Regions from separate parts of the Luteibacter aegosomatissinici genome, predicted to be linked through region 1. Evidence: predicted binding sites of a transcription regulator. Region 1 holds the regulator's gene; each other region holds the start of a gene.
The links. Region 1 encodes FliA, which starts transcription of late flagellar genes. Its sites were predicted from a motif close to TAAAGTTTNNCNNNCNNNGGCCGATAA; they were not measured.

Region 1 (6,038 bases):
CAGCAGACCCCGAAGCTGGTGGAAGACCTGGTACCCAAGCGCCTGTCGCTCGGCGTCGTGGTCAAGGTGTTGCAGAACCTGCTGGCCGAGCGCGTGCCCATCCGCAACTTCCGCGGCATCGTCGAATCGCTGGCGGAGCATGCAGGCCAGAGCCAGGATCCCGGCGTACTCGCCGCCGCGGTGCGCGTCACCCTGGGCCGCCAGATCGTGCAGGAAATCGCCGGGCTCGGCACCGAGGTGCCCGTCATTACTTTGGCACCGGAACTGGAACAGATTTTGCTCCAGTCCCTGCAGGGCGGCGGTCCCGCCGGTGCGGCCGTGGAGCCGGGCCTGGCCGATCGCCTGCAGAAGAACGTGGCCGATGCGGCACGGCGGCAGGAAGCCGCTGGCGAGCCGGCCGTTTTGCTGGTCTCCCCGGCACTTCGTCCATGGCTTTCGCGCTTCGTGCGGCATGTGGCCCAAAACCTGCATGTACTTGCGTACAACGAGGTTCCGGACAACCGCCGCGTCAAGCTGGTGACGGCCCTGGGACGATAGGAATGAGACACCGCTCGGGGAAATCGCCCGGCGGACGTGACAGAACAAGGTGGCGCCGCAGGCAAGCGGGGCGCCGATCGATGAAGACAGGATCGAACGCATGAAAATCAAACGATTCGTTGCTCCGGATATGCGCCAGGCCATGCGCCAGGTGCGTGATGAGCAGGGTCCGGACGCCGTGATCCTGTCCACGCGCAAGATGGACGACGGCATCGAGATCATCGCTGCGCTCGATTACGACGAGGCGCTGGTGCGCGAAGCGGGTTTCGCCTTCGAGCCGCCGACGCCGGAAGAGAAGCTCGAGAAGATCCGCGCCGTGCGCGATACCCGTGACAGCCGCGAAGCCGAGCGCATCGCCCGTGTCGACCAGGCGCGCGCCGCGACGGCCGCCGCTGTCGAGCGCGCCACAAAGGGGGCGGCGCCCCAGTCGGCCAACGCGCCGCAGCGCCAGTCATCCGCCGCGCTGGCCGCCAGCGTTGCTGACGTGGTTCGCGCCGCGACCGTGGCTGCGCCGCAGAACGATACGGCCGTGAACGGCATGCGCGCCGAGATCAATAACCTGCGCGAGATGCTGGAAGTGCAGCTCTCCGCGCTGGCCTGGAACCAGATGGACCGGCAGAACCCGCTGCGCGCCCGCGTGCTGCGTGAGATGACTCGCCTGGGCATCGATGGCGACGTCGCCCGCGCGCTCTGCGCCGAACTGCCGGACACCATGACGGCCGAGCAGGCGCGTTACCTGCCACTGGGCATCCTGTCGCGCAACATCCGCACCAGCGGCCGCAACTTCGATACCGTCGGCGGCGGCATTACCGCGTTCGTCGGCACCACGGGCGTCGGCAAGACCACCAGCATTGCCAAGCTCGCCGCCCGTGCGGTGCTCCGCCATGGCGCATCCAACGTGGCCCTGATCAGTGCCGACCAGTACCGCATCGGTGCCGGCGCCCAGCTGGAACACTACGGCCGCCTGCTCGGCGTGCGCGTGTACAACGCGCACGATGCCCAGAGCCTGCGTAACGTGCTGTTGCAGCTGCGCGGCAAGCACACGGTGCTGATCGATACGGCGGGCCTGGCTGGCAACGACCCGAAGCTGCAGCAGCAGTTCGAGACGCTCCGGGCCATGGCCGATGTGCGTGTCTGCCTCGTGCTGGCCGCCAACGCGCAGGCCCAGGCGATTGATAACGCCGTGCGCGCCTATGCGCCGCTCAATCCGCAGAGCGCCATCCTGACCAAACTCGACGAGGCGCCGCTGCTGGGCGGCGCACTGTCAGCCCTTATCCGGCATGGCATGCCGTTGGACTACACCACGGATGGCCAGCGCGTGCCTGAGGACATTGCCTCCGCCGACGCGCGCAAGCTGGTCTGCCTGGCAGCCCAGATGCTCAAACAGCGCAACGACGAACCGGATGACGCCATACTTGCCGATCGTTTCGGCTTCGCGTCCGCCCCGGCCCTGGCCTGATCGCAGAACGTAACGAACGTGACTACGGCAACCGCAACCGCAACTTCTTTCACGGCAGTGAATTCCTTCATGACCACACACGTCGACAACTCCCAGGCCGCCGGACTCAACTGGCTCGCCGACCGCCGGCCCACGCGCAGCATCGCGATCGCGGGCGGCAAGGGCGGCGTGGGCAAGACCACGGTGGCCGTGAACCTCGGCATGGCCCTGGCCATGGGGGGCCGCGACGTCCTCCTGCTGGATGCCGACCTCGGCATGGCCAACATCGATGTGCTGCTGGGCCTGCAGCCCACCCGCCACCTGGGTCATATGCTGGAAGGCGCCTGCGCCATCGAGGATCTGGTGCTCGAAGCGCCGCATGGCCTGAAGGTGATCCCGGCCACGTCGGGCACGCGCCGCATGGCCCAGTTGCCCAACATCGAGCATGCCGCGGTCATTCGCGCCTTCGACGAATACCCGCTGGCGCCGGAATACCTGATCGTGGATACCGCGGCCGGCATTTCCGACAGCGTGTCGATGTTCGCCGCCGCCTCGGACGAGGTCGTGGTCGTGGTCTGCGACGAACCGGCTTCGCTGACCGACGCCTATGCACTGATCAAGGTGCTGTCGCGCGAGTTCGCGGTGAACCGTTTCCGCATCGTGGCCAACATGGTCCGCCATGCGCAGGAAGGGCGCCAGCTGTTCGAAAAGCTTTCCCGGGTGACCAACCGCTTCCTGGATGTGTCGCTCGATTTCATGGGCATGGTGCCGCACGACGAGTACCTGCGCCAGGCGATCCGCCGCCAGTCGGCAGTGGTCGAAGCCTGGCCGAGCAGCCGTTCGGCGGTGGGATTCAAGAATTTGGCCAGGTCGGTCGATACATGGGGTGAACCCGAACCCCGTGGTCAGGGTCGCATCGGCTTTTTTGCCGGGCGTGAGCACGTGGGGGGAGGGCTGCCGTTGTGAGTGTCGCGAGCGAATACCTTGAAATCACTAAGGTTCCGGCCGATCAACTGGTAAAAACGCATGCGCCGCTGGTGCGCCGGATCGCCTATCACCTGATGGGCCGCCTGCCGCCCAGCGTCGATGCAAACGACCTGATGCAGGCTGGCATGATCGGTTTGCTTGAGGCGGCAAGGAATTATTCGCCGACGCGCGCGGCCAGCTTCGAAACCTATGCGGGTATCCGCATACGTGGCGCCATGCTGGATGAACTGCGCAAGACGGACTGGACCCCGCGCTCTGTCCACAGGAAATTGCGCGAGGTGGCGGAAGTAACGAGGCAGATTGAGAACGAAACCGGTGGCGATGCCGACGATCTTGAGGTGATGAAGCGCCTCGGCATCGACGCCATGGAATACAACCAGATCCTGGCAGACGCGGCGAGCGCGCGGTTGCTGAGCCTGACGGCGCCCGAGGGCGACGAAGGTTCCGCCATCGACGTTGCCGACCCGGACGCTTCGGGCCCGGATGGCTTGTTCGAGCAGGACGGCATGCGCAGCGCGCTCGCCGAATCGATCGACGGGCTGCCCGAGCGCGAAAAGCTGGTGATGTCGCTGTACTACGATGAAGAACTCAACCTGAAGGAAATCGGTGCGGTGCTGGGAGTTAGCGAATCGCGCGTGTGCCAGATCCATGGCCAGGCCCTGATCCGTCTCCGGGCTCGCATGTCGGGTTGGAAAGACAAACACTAAGAAATACGCGGCTGTAAGGCGGAGAGCGCTTTGGACAAGAACATGAAAATCCTCGTGGTGGACGATTTCTCCACCATGCGGCGAATCGTCCGTAACTTGCTGGTAGAGCTGGGTTTCACCAACACGCTCATCCAGGAAGCGGAGGACGGTAACGCGGCGCTGGCACTGCTGCGCTCGCAGCCGATCGATCTGGTGGTCACCGACTGGAACATGCCGAACATGACCGGCATCGACCTGCTCCGGGCCATCCGCGCGGACGCCAACCTGAAATCGCTGCCGGTGCTGATGGTGACCGCCGAGAACAACCGCGACCAGATCATTGCCGCCGCGCAGAGCGGCGTGAATGGTTACGTCGTGAAGCCGTTCACGGCTGTCACGCTCAAGGAAAAGCTCGACAAGATCTTTGAACGCCTCGCCGCGGCCGCGGGCTAAGGGACTAACATGAATACGATGATTTCCGCTGGCCAGGACGTGGCACCCGAACTGCGCGAGCTACTCGATGCCGACGACAGCGCGGCCTTCGAGCAAGCGCTCGATCGCCTGCTGCGCAGCCGCGAACAGCATTTGTTCCTGGCCCTGGGCCACCTCGCACGCGACCTGCACGAATCCGCCCGCCGCCTTGCTTCGGATATTTCCAGCGATGGCGTGCCTGGCACCATGAGCGATGCGCGCAAACACCTGCGCGATGTGCTCGAGATGAGCTCGCAGGCGGCGCATCGCACGCTCGACTTCAGTGAGAAACTTCGCCCGCAGGCACAGGCGCTCGCCAGGCAGGCCGACGAGCTTCTCGTGCTCGACCAGGCCGATCCCGCATTCACCGCCAATGCCACGTCGCTGGCGGTGCGCGTGGGTGATTTTGCCCAGAACTGCGATATCGGCTTCGGCGAAATGGTGGAAGCGCAGTCCTGGCAGGATCTTTCCGGCCAGCGCGTTGCCCAGGTCGAGGCCTTCATGGCCAAGGTCGAAAACTCGCTGGTGGAGCTGGTGCGCCTGACCGGTTCGCTGGCAGGTGCCAATGCGCCCGCCGCCGACAAGGTCAGCCAGGACGAAGTGGATCGCCTGCTCAGCGAATTCGGTTTCTGAGCCCGCCATGAGCGTGGAGCTGGACAACGAGCTGCTCAACGTCTTCCTGATCGAGGCCCGCGAACTACTTGAGACCCTGGGCGAACAGCTCGTGGATCTCGAGGCCTCGCCGGAGGATAGCGAGCTCCTGAACGCGGTGTTCCGTGCGTTCCATACCGTGAAGGGCGGTGCGGGCTTCCTTGGCCTGAACGCCATGGTGGAACTGTGCCACCGTGCGGAGGATCTGCTGAACGAGGCGCGTAATGGCGCGCTCGTGCTCAATGCTGCCTTGATGGATGCCTTGCTCGAGTCGCTCGATCTGCTGAACGACATGATGCGTGCGGCCGATGCCGGGGTGCCGGCCGAGCCTGCGCCGCGTTCGCTGCTCGATCGCCTGGTCGTACCCGGCCGCGCGGCATCGGCGGCGCCGGTCGCGCTCGCCGTACCTGTCAGCGCGCCAAAGGCCGCTGCGGTATCGGCACCAGCCAAGGCGTACGACCCCATCGAAGATGAGTTCGAGGCGATGCTCGACGCAGCGCGCACCGAACGTGCACCTGCACCGGTTGAGTCCGGCACCATCTCCGACGACGAATTCGAATCGCTGCTCGATTCGCTGTACGGCACGGGCGCCCCCGGTGCCGATGCCGTGGCGCCCGCCGAGCCGGTTGCAGAAGCGGCCGCCCCCGCGCCCGAAAGCAACACTATCAGCGACGACGAGTTCGAAGCGTTGCTCGACCAGCTCTACGGCACCGGCGCCCCCAGCGGCACCGCTGACCCATCGGCAGCCGCACCGTCCGCGAATGGCGAAACCCCTCTAGGAGCGGGCTCGCCCGCGATCAACGACGCCCCTGCTCACACGTCGCCCGCAGCCACTCCGATTGCCGCGACGTCGCCGGTCGAAGCACCAGCCGTTACAGCGACCAAACCGAAACCCGCGCCCGCCACCGAAAAACGTCAACCCACTGCCGCCGCCGACACCACGGTCCGCGTCGACACACACCGCCTCGACAGCCTGGTCGATGCGGCCGGCGAACTCGTCCTGGTTCGCAACCGCCTGACGAACCTAGCGCCGCGTGGCACCAACGATCCGATGGAGCGCGCCATCGGTGAACTCGAGCGCGTGGCCGAAGACCTGCAGAACGCCGTGCTGCGCATGCGCATGCAGCCGGTCGGCAAGCTGTTCTCCCGTTTCCCGCGCATCGTGCGCGACCTGGCACGCCAGTTGGGCAAGGAAATCGAACTCGTCACCGAGGGTGAAGACACCGATATCGACCGCACCGTGGTCGAAGCGCTGGCCGATCCGCTCG
Region 2 (6,038 bases), 2.2 Mb from region 1:
CGACGGTGCCGCCCAGGTCCATGACGTTGCGGCGGACCACATCCATGCCCACGCCACGGCCCGAGAGATCGGTGGTGGCGGCGGCGGTGGAGAAGCCCGCTTCAAAAATGAGTTCGGCGACCTGGTCATCGCTCATGCCATCGCCCGAGGCGATGATGCCGCGCTGTACGGCCTTGGCCACGATGGCATCACGGTTCAGGCCCGCGCCGTCGTCGCCTACTTCCACCACGATGGAGCCGCCACGGTGGAAGGCCTCCATGCGCAGCGTGCCGGTATCGCCCTTGCCGGCGGCCTGGCGCTTGGCCGGCACTTCCAGGCCATGGTCGATCGCGTTGCGCACGAGGTGGACCAGCGGATCGCCGATCTTCTCGAGCACGGTCTTGTCCAGTTCGGTGCCTTCGCCACGCAGGTCGAGCACCACTTTCTTGTCCAGCTTCTGCGCCAGGTCGCGGACCAGGCGCGGGAAGCGATTGAACACCGTGCTGATCGGCAGCATGCGGATGCTCATCACGCTTTCCTGCAGCTCGCGCGTGTGGCGGCCGAGCTGGGCCAGGCCCTGGCGGAGCATTTCCAGCTGGGCGTCGGAAACGCCATCGTGGAACTGGCTGAGCATGGACTGGGTGATCACCAGCTCGCCGACCAGGTTGATCAGCGTATCGATCTTTTCGATACCCACGCGGACCGAGCTGGCCTCGCTGTTGGTGGCCACATCACGCACGGCGCGCGGTGCGGCGGCTGCGGCGGGCGCAGCGGGTGCGGCCACGGCAGGCGCAGGCGCCGCCGCAACACGCGGGGTAATCGTGAGGTCGCAATCGCCATCCACCCAATCGAACACGCCTTCCACCGCGGCGCGCTTGGCACCGGCGGAGAGACCGAGCGTGTAGGCAAGGTAAGACGACGAAGGATCCATATCCTTCAGCGAAGGCAGCGTCGAGACATCGGCGCTCACGGTGAGCGGGCCCATGGCCTCGAGCTCGCGGAACATGCGCGCCGGGTCGTTGCCCGTCTTCAGCAGGTAATCGAAGGGGCGGAACGCGATGTCCCACCCTTCGATGGTTTCGGCGGGTGCGGCAGCCTTCGCGGCCGCGGCGCCCGGTGCGGCGGTGCCGCCCGAAACCATGGCCGACAGCTCGGCGAGTAACGCCTGGCTTTCCGCCGTGGCACCCGGCTGGCCCGCCATCTGCAGCGAAAGCATGTCGCGGATGATGTCGCCCGAGCGGAGCAGCAGCTCCACCACGGCCTTTTCCATCGGGCGGCGGCCGCTACGGACCTCGTCCATCAGGTTTTCGGCCACGTGGGTGAACGCGGCGACATCGTTGAAGCCGAACGTGGCCGAGCCGCCCTTGATCGAGTGGGCGGCGCGGAACACGACGTTGATCAGTTCCGGATCGTCCGCGCCCTCATCCAGCGCGAGCAGCGCCTGCTCCATGGCGTCGAGGCCATCGAGGCTCTCCTCGTGGAACGCCTTGTGGAATTGCGCCAGATCGACTTTGGACATGGGAAAACCCTGGAATAAACCGGAACGTTTGGATCAGTGGATTAACCGAGCACGCGGGCCACGGTGGCCAGCAGCTGGTCGGGATCGAACGGCTTCACCAGCCAACCCGTCGCGCCGGCGGCCTTGCCTTCCATCTTCTTGTTCGTGTCCGACTCGGTGGTGAGCATGAGGATGGGCACGCCGCTGTAGCCCGCACGGGTGCGGATTTCGCGAACCATCGTGATGCCGTCCATCACCGGCATGTTCACGTCGGCCAGGATCAGGTCGTACTTGTTCGCGGCCGCGGTATCGAGCGCGTTCTGGCCGTTATCGGCCTCGTCCACGTCATGGCCGGCGCCACGCAGGGTGAATGCCACCATGCTGCGCATGGAAGCCGAGTCGTCTACCGCAAGAATCTTAGCCATCGGTCTGCTCTACCTTCAGTTCACGCCGGCTGGCGCCGGCAGTTCAATCAATGCATTAAGCCCCAGCACCGTGACGCCACGGCGAAGGGTATCGCTGGCACCCAGCCAGGCCACCGGCACGCTGGCCGCGCGGGCATCGCGGCTGAACGCCGCCAGCACCTGCAGGGCCGCCGTATCCACCTGCGCCACCGCGGCGCCATCGAGCTGCACCGCTTTGCCGGCCTCGAGGGCCGCCAGCAGGCTATCGCGCAGGGCCGGAGCCGCGCCGATACGCAGGTCCGCTTCCAGCGCGAGCGGCGCCGGGGTTGCGTCTTGGGTGGGTTTCTTCGCCATGGTTCTACCGTGCCCGGGGGGTCGTTCGAATGGCTTATCGGCCCTTGGGGGGAAAGCTTTAGGCAATGGTTGCGCGATGCACCGGGCGATATATCGCGGACGGGGTCAGGCGGCCGCCGCCAGGCTGTCGAAGGTGGCGAGGAGTTCATCGAAGGCCTGGGCCATGGCATCGGATGCCAGGAAGGCCGTGCCCTGCAGCGGCAGGAAGTGCAGCGTGTGCAGCCCGATACACCCCAGGGCTGCCGTGAGGTAAGGCCGCAGGAAATCCGGCTGGTTGGCGCGATCGCCGGCGAAGAAACCGCCAGATGCCACGGCGATGTACACCGGCCGGTCCTTCAATAGACCGATCTTCTTGCCCTGGCCCGCGGCAGTGAACGTGCGTTCAAAGCGAAGGACCTGGTCGATCCACGCCTTCAACACCGATGGCACGGTGAAATTGTTCATCGGCGTACCGATGACCACGATGTCAGCCCGCTCAAGCTCGGCGATGATCTGCTCGGAAAGCTCAAGCGCCTCGCTGTCCTGACCATGTATCAGCGCCTCCGGCGACGACAGGATCCGCGCGTACTCCTCCTCCGCGTGCGGAATGGGGAACCGCCCCAGGTCACGGCGCACGACGGTCGCGGAAGGCTGCGAATCCAACATCCGGTCCACGATGCCGGCGGAGAGCGCCCGGCTAAACGACTCGGGACGCGGGCTGCAATCGATATGCAGGATCTTCATTGGTGGGTCTCCAGGGAGTAGGAAAGCGATGCCGGCGCCGCGACGATCATGCGTACGCAACGGTCAGGGCGTTGAAGCGGTTCATCAGCTCGATGGCAAAGCAGAGTCCTTCGATCGCCGCACGGGTGAAGCGATCCGCGAGTAGCGCGCGCACGTCCGCCAGCGCTACAGCGCCTGGCTGAAATGCATGCCACGGGCGAGCAGTCCCTGGCGGAAATAGAAGCGTTGGCCCAGTGCGTTCGCCAGCGCGGTATCCAGCACCAGGAACGCGCAGCCTTGCCGGCGGCCTTCCTCGCGAAGTTCGGCAAGCAGGTCCCCACCAAGGCCTTGCCCACGGGTTGCTTCGCTGGCGACCAGGTCATCCACGTAGAGGAACCGGCCATACAGCAGGTTCTCCATGATCCGGTAACCGGCCAGCGCCACCGCCCTCTCGCGATGCCATGCCGCCAGCAGTCGGTAGCCTTGCGCAGCCTGGCGCCGCGCCCTCATCGCAAACGTCGCGGCATCGGGCAAGTGGGGGCGCAGTTCATGCATGACCTCGAAACAGGCCTGGTAATCCTGGTCCGTTTCGATGTGACCGATCAGATAGGTATCCACGGGAGTTCCTTGTTGTCCGTGGCCTACGGTAGGAGACTGATGTCCCATGGCATAGGTGCAAGAATGGGATTTATGACTAGGACATCGACGAAAGGCCTTGGCGCGCTCACGCCCCTCCGCGACCACGGCGCGCCCATGTACCTGCAGCTCTACCACCACGTACGCGACGCGATTGCGGCTGGCCGGCTCAACCCGGGGGACCGGGTGCCATCGGTCCGGGCGCTGTCCAGCGAGACGGGGCTGGCGCGAGGCACCGTGGAGATGGCATTCCAGGTCCTGGTCAGCGAGGGTTACCTGCTGACCCGGGGTGCTGCGGGGACCGTGGTTGCGCCTGGGCTCGGCACGCTTAGCGAAAGCGTCCCGCCGGTAAGCACCTCACCGGCGACGGAACGTGGGCCGGCAACCGCGTTCGCCGAAACGGGCATGGCACCATTCCAGTTGGGCCTGCCTGCCCTCGATGCCTTCCCGCGAAAGACCTGGGCACGCCTCTGTGGCCGCCACCAGCGCAACCTGCACACCTCGGCCATGACCTACCCCGATCCGTCCGGACATGAGCCGTTGCGCCGCGCCATCGCTACGTACCTCGGCATTTCGCGCGGCATCGCATGCACGCACGAGCAGGTGTTCGTCACGACCGGCTACCGCGGTGCGCTTGATCTCGTCCGGCGAACGTTGCTTTCGGCCGGTGATACGGGCTGGTACGAAGATCCCGGCTACCTGCTCGCGCGGATCTTCCTGGAGCGTGCCGGCTTCCGCCTGGCACCGGTGCCCGTCGACGACGACGGCCTGGTGGTCGAGGAAGGCGTTCGCCGCGCCGGTAACGCAAGGTTCGCCGTGGTGACACCCACGCACCAGAGCCCGATGGGCATGGCGCTCTCCCTGCCCCGGCGGCTGGAACTGCTCGACTGGGCCAGCCAGCGCAAGGCGTGGATCATCGAGGACGACTACGACAGCGAGTTCCGTTACCACGGTCGCCCCCTGCCCGCGCTGAAAAGCCTGGATCACGATGACCGGGTGCTCTACACGGGCACGTTCAGCAAAGTGCTCATCCCTGGGCTCCGGCTGGCGTACCTGGTGGTGCCTGCGTCGCTGGTGGGCACGTTCAAGGATGAGGTGACGCACCTGTCCGGCCCGGGTTCCATCGTGCCGCAGGCAATGATCACGGACTTCATGGCGCAGGGTCATTTTTCCCGGCACCTGCGCAAGATGCGTACGCTTTACGCCGCCCGGCGCGGCTACGTGGTGGATGCCCTGGCCGAGGTGCTCGGTGACCGGCTGTACGTACAGCCGCAAGCGGGCGGTATCCACATCCTTGCGCATTTGAAGGGGCGGGAGAGCGACCGGCGCCTCACGGCGGCGGCCGCCGCGAAGGGCATGGCCATCCGCGCACTGAGCGACTGGCGTGTCGGCAAGGCAGCGCATGGCGGGTTGTTGTTGGGATTTGCTAACTTCATGCATGCCGACGCGGCGGCGGAAGCCGTGCGGCGCCTGCGCGAGATATGGCCGGCGCGATAAATGCCGGGCCCTTTCGCGGCCCCATTCGAGTGCGCGCTAACCATCTTGGTACAGCGAACATGCGCAAAGTTGGTCCTTTTGCAGCGCAAATGCCGGGCCCATCCTGCTGTGCTCCCCTTCCCCGGCGCTGCCCCGATGGCCCAACCATGTCGCATCGCGTTGTCTGGCGTTACCGCCGCGACGCTCCTCCTACTCGCCGCGTGCCACCCTTCAGCCAACGGGCCAGCGGCATCGGCACCGCCTGACGTTGGCATCGCCTCGCTGGTCACCCGCCCCATAAGGGCTGCGGATGAATTCAACGGCCGGCTCGAGGCAATCCAGTCAGTCGAGATACGCCCGCGGGTCAGCGGGTACATCGATCGCATCGCGTACACCGAAGGCGCCGAGGTGAAGGCCGGCGACCTGCTGTTTGTGATCGACCCGCGCCCTTACCGCGATGCGTTGAGTACCGCACAGGCTCAGCTGGAAAGCGCACGCGCCGCATCGCGACTCGCGCAGAGCCGGTTCGCACGGGCCAGCAAGCTCGTGGAAACGCACTACATCTCCCGCGAGGATTTCGACACAAGCAAGGCCACGCTGGATCAGTCCTCGGCGGATGTGCACAGCGCCGAAGCCGCCGTGGCCACGGCGAGCCTCAACCTTGCGTTCACCCAGGTGCGTGCACCGGTTGCGGGCCGCGCGGGTCGCGCCCTGCTCACGCTGGGCAACCTCGCCCGGGTCGACGACAGTCTGCTCACCACCGTGGTATCGCAGGACGAGATGTACGTTTACTTCGATTGCGACGAGCACAGCTACCTGCGCTACGGCAGCGGTACCGACCATTCGGCCACCGCGCACATCGCACTGGCCGACGAGGATGGCTTCCCGCGCACGGCCAGGGTCGATTTCCTGGATAACCGCCTTGACCCGGCCACCGGTACGATCCGTGCGCGCGCGATCGTTCCCAACCCGGGCCACACGCTCACCCC
Region 3 (6,038 bases), 1.1 Mb from region 1:
AAGGTGGCCTGGGGGAGGCGCATGGCGGTGCTCGGAGCGGTTGGGGATACCCCGGCATCGGCCGCAAATTCGGCAACTTTAGCGCCGACTCGCAAAATTACTCTTTTATTTCAGTGAGTTGAATTCTTCGTGGCGCGAGGATGTCGGCATCGTTTCGCCACTCGACCACGTGCATGCCGAGCTGCGCATTCTTGGCCACGCGCTTGGCCGATGCGGCCAGGCTGGCGACCATTTCGGCATCGGCGGGGAACGCGTCACCGAAGCAGGCCACGCCGACGGCCACCGTGGTGATGGGGAAAAAGCGGCGGTGCCCGTGGCGGTCTTCGCTATCGATGCCGCCACGCACGCGGTCGCCTTCATCGAACAGCGCACCGGCACTTGCGTTGAAACGCTGACGCATGGCATCGCAGCGCGCAGGCCAGTCCATGCCCTGAAACACCACCATGAAATCGTCGCCACCGATGTGGCCGACGAAGTCTGCGTCCTGGCGCAGGTCACCCGTGAGCACGCCGGCCAGCAACCGGATCATTTCATCGCCACGGAAGTAGCCGTACTGGTCGTTGAAGGGTTTGAAGTTATCCAGATCGAAGTAGGCAACCGCGAAGGGGCGCGCCGCCTGTAGCAAGCGGTGGATATGTTCGGTGACCGGGAGGTTGCCCGGCAGGAAGGTCAACGGGTTCGCATAACGCGCCGCCTCCACCCTGATTTCAGTGACACGACGCACGAGCGATTCGCCAGTCCCCAGGCCGAGATACATCCCGCCCGACGTGATGACGAATCCATCGCTGAGGTAACGCTGGTCTTCGCCACGCAGGATATCGGCCATGCTCTGCAACGGCATGTCCTCCGGGCAAACCAGGGGCTCGGCGTGCATGAAACTCGTGCAGGGCTTGCGGCCATACAGCTCCCGCGCGAACGGCTGCGCCATGCGTTCGGTAAAGGTGCGGCGGTTGATGATGCCGACGGGTACGCCGGCATCCACCACCGCCACGGCGTGCAGACGGGGATGTGCGACGAAGATGTCGGCCACGTCATCGTTGCTTTGCCGGGGGGCAACCGGCGGCGCTTCCACCAGCATATGCCCTGCGGTGAATGGCCGGGCCGACACCGGGCCGACCGGTTGTGGCGGCACAGGTACGTGCGTGCGTGCAAAGGCGCTGGCCAGGTGTTCCGCAATATCGCCGGCCGGCTCGCTGGAGGGCCGTGCTATGAGAAAGCCTTGTGCATACGGAATGCCAAGCTCGCGCAGCATGCGCAAGTCGGCCTCGTCCTCCACGCCCTCGCCGACCAGGTCAGCACCCAGCGTCTCCGCCACCGAACACAACGCGCGGACGATGGCGAGCCGCTCGGCACTGCTGGCCAGACCGTTGATCAGGTAGCGATCGATCTTCACCACCTCGGGGTGGATCTCGTTCCACATCTCGAAATTCGAATGGCCGTTGCCGAAGTCGTCCAGTGCGATGCGCACGCCGCGCGCACGCAGGAAGCCCAGCGCGTGTGCAAGCCGGGCGGCGTTCTCCACGATGTCACGCTCAGTAAGTTCGATGGTGACGCGGCCAAGATCGAGCCCCGGCACCGAGAGCGCCGCGATGACGTCATCGGCACCCAGGCCTTCGTGCATCACCGCCTGCGCGCTCAGGTTCACCAGTAGCCGGCCCGGCAGACCAAGCGCAACGAACCGCTCGGCGACGCGATGCGCGGCCATGAGTTCGAACTCGCCCAGCCGCCCGCGGGCGCGCGCCAGATCGAGCAGATCGGTAGGGGTGAGTTCCAGCTGCGGCGCGGCGCAACGGATCAACCCTTCATAGGCCACCACCTCGCCATCATCCACGCGGATGACCGGCTGGAACACGGCCGATAGCGCCGCGCCGGAGAGCACTTGCTCGATCGGCGACGGTTCGCGGTTGGCAGGCGGCTGGCTGTTGGGCATGGCGGGATGGCCGGGGAACTGACCGGTTAACGGCAGCCGTCCTTCTTACTTTAGAAATCCGTTCTAAATCAATTATTTCTGATATGTGACAGTGTGCGTTTCCTCTCCATGAAAACGCCCGTCGTGAGCGCGGCGGTCGAAGCGCCGCGCCAGGCCGCTCAGGCCGCGGTCTCTGCCTTTGCCACGGCAAGCGGATCCAGGTTCCAGGCATCGACCTGCAACGTTCCCTCGCGCACATGCATCGGCGTGTAGCCGCAATTGCCATGGCGGAAGGTCGAGAAGTCGGCGCTGCCATGCAGCGTGCCCAGCAACGCGGAGATGGACTGGCCATGCGTGATGACGGCCACGTTGCGATAGGGGAGCGTAAGCGCATCGTCGAGCGCGGCCATGACCCGGGCGGCGACCTCGCGCAGCGACTCGGAGCCGGGTGCCGTGGCATCGGGATCCGTGCAGCGCACGACGGCCGTCCAGACCGGATCCAGCGCCATCGCATCAAAGTTCTGGCCCTCGAGTTCGCCGAAGGAACGTTCGACCAGGCGCTCATCGACCGAGACGGTACAGCCCGCGATCCCGGCGACGATTTCGGCGGTGTGCAAGGCACGGCCCAGGGTGGACGACACAACATGCTCGATGCCGCGCGCCGCGAGCGCCCGACCCAGGGCCTGCGCTTGCTCGATGCCGGCGGCAGTAAGCGGGCTATCGGCCCTGCCCTGCGCCCGGCGCGCTATGTTCCATTCGGTTTCGCCGTGGCGGCAGACGATCAGGTGTTCAAGCATCGTGGGGACTTCATGGTGCGGGGAACGCCCATGGTAAACCTCAGCGCAACTGGCTGTCCTTGCTGCCGCGCCGGTTATAGCCAGCGAAAGTCGCCGCCTCGTGATCGGCCGCCTCCTGGCAGGCGACGCATAGCCGCACGCCGGGGACGGCCTTGCGCCGCGCCTCGGGGATCGGTTTGTCGCATTCCTCGCAGCGCTCCAGCCCAGGGCCCTTGGCCATGTGGCTGCGCGCGCGCTTCACCGCGTCTTCCACGGTGGCATCGATCTGATCCTGTACGGCGGTATCACCCGCCCATCCCGTAGCCATGCCGCACCTCCGGGCTAAAGACCTGTAAGAGCGCGCTTGCGCGCGATGAGGCCTATATGAAGGCAATAACCTACATTTCAATAGGTTACGCCTTCTCGGCGTGGATCGCGCGCAAGCGCGCTCCTACACGTTCCCTCAGGCCCTGGGTTCGTCGTACAGGCCGAATTCCGTGATGCCTGGCTGGCGGCCCTCTACCCACAGGCGTACGCGCTGGGCGGTGACGCGGGGCACTTCGTGGAACTGGTAGGCCGCGGGCGTCGCACCGCTGGCGATATCCACCCAGATGCCGCCCTGCTCGACCCGCGCCTTGTACGCCGTGATCCGGCTGGTGGTCCCGTAATCAGGATCGCGCGGCTCGATCACGGAAAGCGTGTTGAACGAAATGGGTGCCTCGAAGCGTACTTCGATCCAGCCTTCGGTCTTGCCGCGATCGGCCAGCCAGTAGGTTCGGAAGTTCTCGTCGAAAGCCAGGTCGGGGCCCACGGCTTCATCGCTCGCGCTGGCCCATGCGGGCTTGCCGGCTGCCAGGTTCGGCGTGGTGATGGTCACCTGGCGATCGATGGGAGCGACCTTGCCTTCGGGCTTCCACAGGCTACCGATCTCGGCCAGCCGCGCCACGGCGTTGTCGTCGAAGCGCCCATCGCGGTTTGGCGCGACGTTGAGGATCAGGTTGCAGTGGTTCGCGTTGAACGGCTTCAGCCAGTCATCGACGATGGTTTGTGCGGATGCGAGCTGCGATGTGGGGTACGAGGTTTTCCAGAACCAGTCGCTTTGCAACGTGGTGCCCGATTGCGAGGGCACCGGGCTATCGGGCGGGATCTTCTGCCCGGCGTGCTGCTCATACTGCTTGATATCGGTGTAGTACAGCGCCGTACCTGGGTAGCTGCCCGCGTTGTGGTCGGTAAGCAGGCAATCGGGCTGCAGCGACTTCACCAGGTCGTAGATCTCGCGGTACGGCAGCTCCGCGTACGAGATACGCGACCACGAGGCGTTCCAGCCATCGAGGATCAACGCGGTAAGCGGGCCATAGTTCGTGAGCAGCTCGGTGATCTGCGCCTTGATCAGCGCCACCTTCTCCGGCGTCACCGTACGCGCGCGGATATCCTGGCGCAGGTCGAGGATCGAGAAGTACAGGCAGACCTTGAGCCCGGCCTTGCGGAAGGCGTCGACGTAGGCACGCACCACGTCGTGCGGGTACGACGACTGCATGACATTCGCGCTGCCGGTCTTCGTCGGCCACAGGCAAAAGCCATCGTGGTGTTTCGTGGTGAGGCAGGCGTAGCCCATGTTCGCCGACTTCGCGGCCTTCGCCCATTGCGCCGGGTCAAGATGCTTCGGGTTGAAGAGCTTGGGCGAGAGCAGGGGATCACCCCATTCGCGCTCTTCGAACGTGGCCATGTTGAGGTGGATGAACATGCCGAAGCGAAGTTCGAGAAAGGCTTGCTGCAGATCGCGGAGTTTCGCTGGATCCACCACCACACCGCGTTGTGCGCGCGGCGCTTGCGCAAAAGCCTGCTTCACCGGCCACAGGCCGCTCCCCACCACACTGACCAGCGCCAGCGTCTTCGCAAACTCACGTCGGTTCAACACCCTCTCCCCGCGATGGCATGACGACCGACTTTCACCTTTTGCAAGTGACGCTGTCAATGTCACACAAGCCGCTGCCACCAACTGGCGGGAAAGCTCGCGCGCAAGCGCGCTCCTACACAAGACCTGCGAGAGCCCTTGTAAGAGCGCGCTTGCGCGCGAGTCACGTTGCCGCGGCGCGCATCGCGGCGATATCGATCTTCGTCATGTGCATCAACGCCGCGACGGAGCCGGGGTTCTGCACCAGTTCCTCGATGTCCACGGGACAAATCTGCCACGACAGGCCGAACTTATCCTTCAACCAACCGCACGCCTGGGCTTTCGGATCACCACCTTCGGAAAGCTTTTCCCAGTAATGATCGATCTCCGCCTGGTCCTTGCAGTGCACGACCAGCGACAACGCCTCATTGAATTTGAAGAGGGGGCCGCCGTTCAACGCCGTGACCGGCTCGCCATCGAGCTCGAATGCCGCGGTCATGACCGAACCTTCGGGCCGCCCGGAAGCAGCGGATGATTCCTTCGAATAGCGCGTGACTGCCGTGATACGCGAGTTCGGAAAGATCGTTGTGTAGAACCTCGCTGCCTCTTCAGCCTGGGTATCGAACCACAGGAACGGGGTAATGCGGCGGAATGGACGGCTCATGGCGTGCTCCTTCGTGGTGGCATCTACCCTTACGTCGATCCGCTACCCCCGTTTTCGACATCCGCGTCGCGCTTGTGCTGGGGATCGCCCGAACCGTGGTTCACCGGTTCCACCGGGCCTGGTGGCTGGCCGTGGGTCGGGTCGCCCGAGCCCGTGGTGGGGTCGTCGTAGGTGTCGCGCGGTGGCATGGCGGCGCTCCCGGCAGGCTGGTCCACCAAGCGAACCACCCTGCCCGTCAACGCTGTGTTCACGCGCGGCGGCCCAATGCCACGCAGAAGTCGACGAAGGCCCGCACCTTGGGTGGCGCGTGCCTGCGGGAGGGATAGAACGCGTACAGCGGGAAGGTCTCTTCCGCGTGGCCGGGGAACAGTTCCACCAGCCGGCCGTCTTCCAGGGCGTCGCGCACGCTGATCTCGAGCACCTGCGCGATACCGGCGCCTGCGACGCAAAGACCGTACATGGTCGCCGAGTCCGTCACCAGGATCGGGCCTTTCGTCTCCACCACGGTGACCTTGCCGCGGCGGTGGAACTCCCATTCGAAGGGCCGGCGGGTCACGGGGTCGCGGAACTGGATGCAGCTGTGTGACACCAGATCCTTCGGGGTGCGCGGCTGGCCATGGGCCGCGAGGTAAGCAGGTGCGGCAACCGTCAGCACGCGGGTATCAAGCAGCTTGCGGGCGACCAGGGATGACGACGGAGGCACGCCAAAGCGCACGGCCACGTCGATGCCCTCGGCCACCAGGTCGCCCAGCTCGTCGCGCGTCACGATCTCGATCTCCAGCGCGGGGTGCTGGG

Region 2: L2Y97_RS06605 (STAS domain-containing protein) is a predicted target of FliA. The motif match lies at 2,270-2,296, and genes of this name have one in related genera.
Region 3: L2Y97_RS21535 (GGDEF domain-containing protein) is a predicted target of FliA. The motif match lies at 1,957-1,983, and genes of this name have one in related genera.

Annotation. Positions count from the first base shown of each region.
Region 1 covers NZ_CP095742.1:3,719,352-3,725,389, reverse strand. Annotated here, with positions in the region: gene flhA (flagellar biosynthesis protein FlhA) at 1-537, shown strand, start outside; gene flhF (flagellar biosynthesis GTPase FlhF) at 638-1,996, shown strand; gene L2Y97_RS16725 (MinD/ParA family protein) at 2,066-2,941, shown strand; gene L2Y97_RS16720 (RNA polymerase sigma factor FliA) at 2,938-3,669, shown strand; gene cheY (chemotaxis response regulator CheY) at 3,700-4,101, shown strand; gene L2Y97_RS16710 (protein phosphatase CheZ) at 4,111-4,752, shown strand; gene L2Y97_RS16705 (chemotaxis protein CheA) at 4,760-6,038, shown strand, end outside.
Region 2 covers NZ_CP095742.1:1,497,720-1,503,757, reverse strand. Annotated here, with positions in the region: gene L2Y97_RS06615 (chemotaxis protein CheA) at 1-1,498, opposite strand, end outside; gene L2Y97_RS06610 (response regulator) at 1,540-1,902, opposite strand; gene L2Y97_RS06605 (STAS domain-containing protein) at 1,918-2,235, opposite strand; gene L2Y97_RS06600 (FMN-dependent NADH-azoreductase) at 2,341-2,958, opposite strand; gene L2Y97_RS06595 (GNAT family N-acetyltransferase) at 3,124-3,555, opposite strand; gene pdxR (MocR-like pyridoxine biosynthesis transcription factor PdxR) at 3,628-5,070, shown strand; gene L2Y97_RS06585 (efflux RND transporter periplasmic adaptor subunit) at 5,206-6,038, shown strand, end outside.
Region 3 covers NZ_CP095742.1:4,811,368-4,817,405, forward strand. Annotated here, with positions in the region: gene L2Y97_RS21530 (methyl-accepting chemotaxis protein) at 1-23, opposite strand, end outside; gene L2Y97_RS21535 (GGDEF domain-containing protein) at 98-1,930, opposite strand; gene L2Y97_RS21540 (histidine phosphatase family protein) at 2,089-2,706, opposite strand; gene L2Y97_RS21545 (DksA/TraR family C4-type zinc finger protein) at 2,747-3,013, opposite strand; gene L2Y97_RS21550 (alpha-L-fucosidase) at 3,149-4,600, opposite strand; gene L2Y97_RS21555 (VOC family protein) at 4,764-5,243, opposite strand; gene L2Y97_RS21560 (hypothetical protein) at 5,273-5,431, opposite strand; gene L2Y97_RS21565 (LysR family transcriptional regulator) at 5,491-6,038, opposite strand, start outside.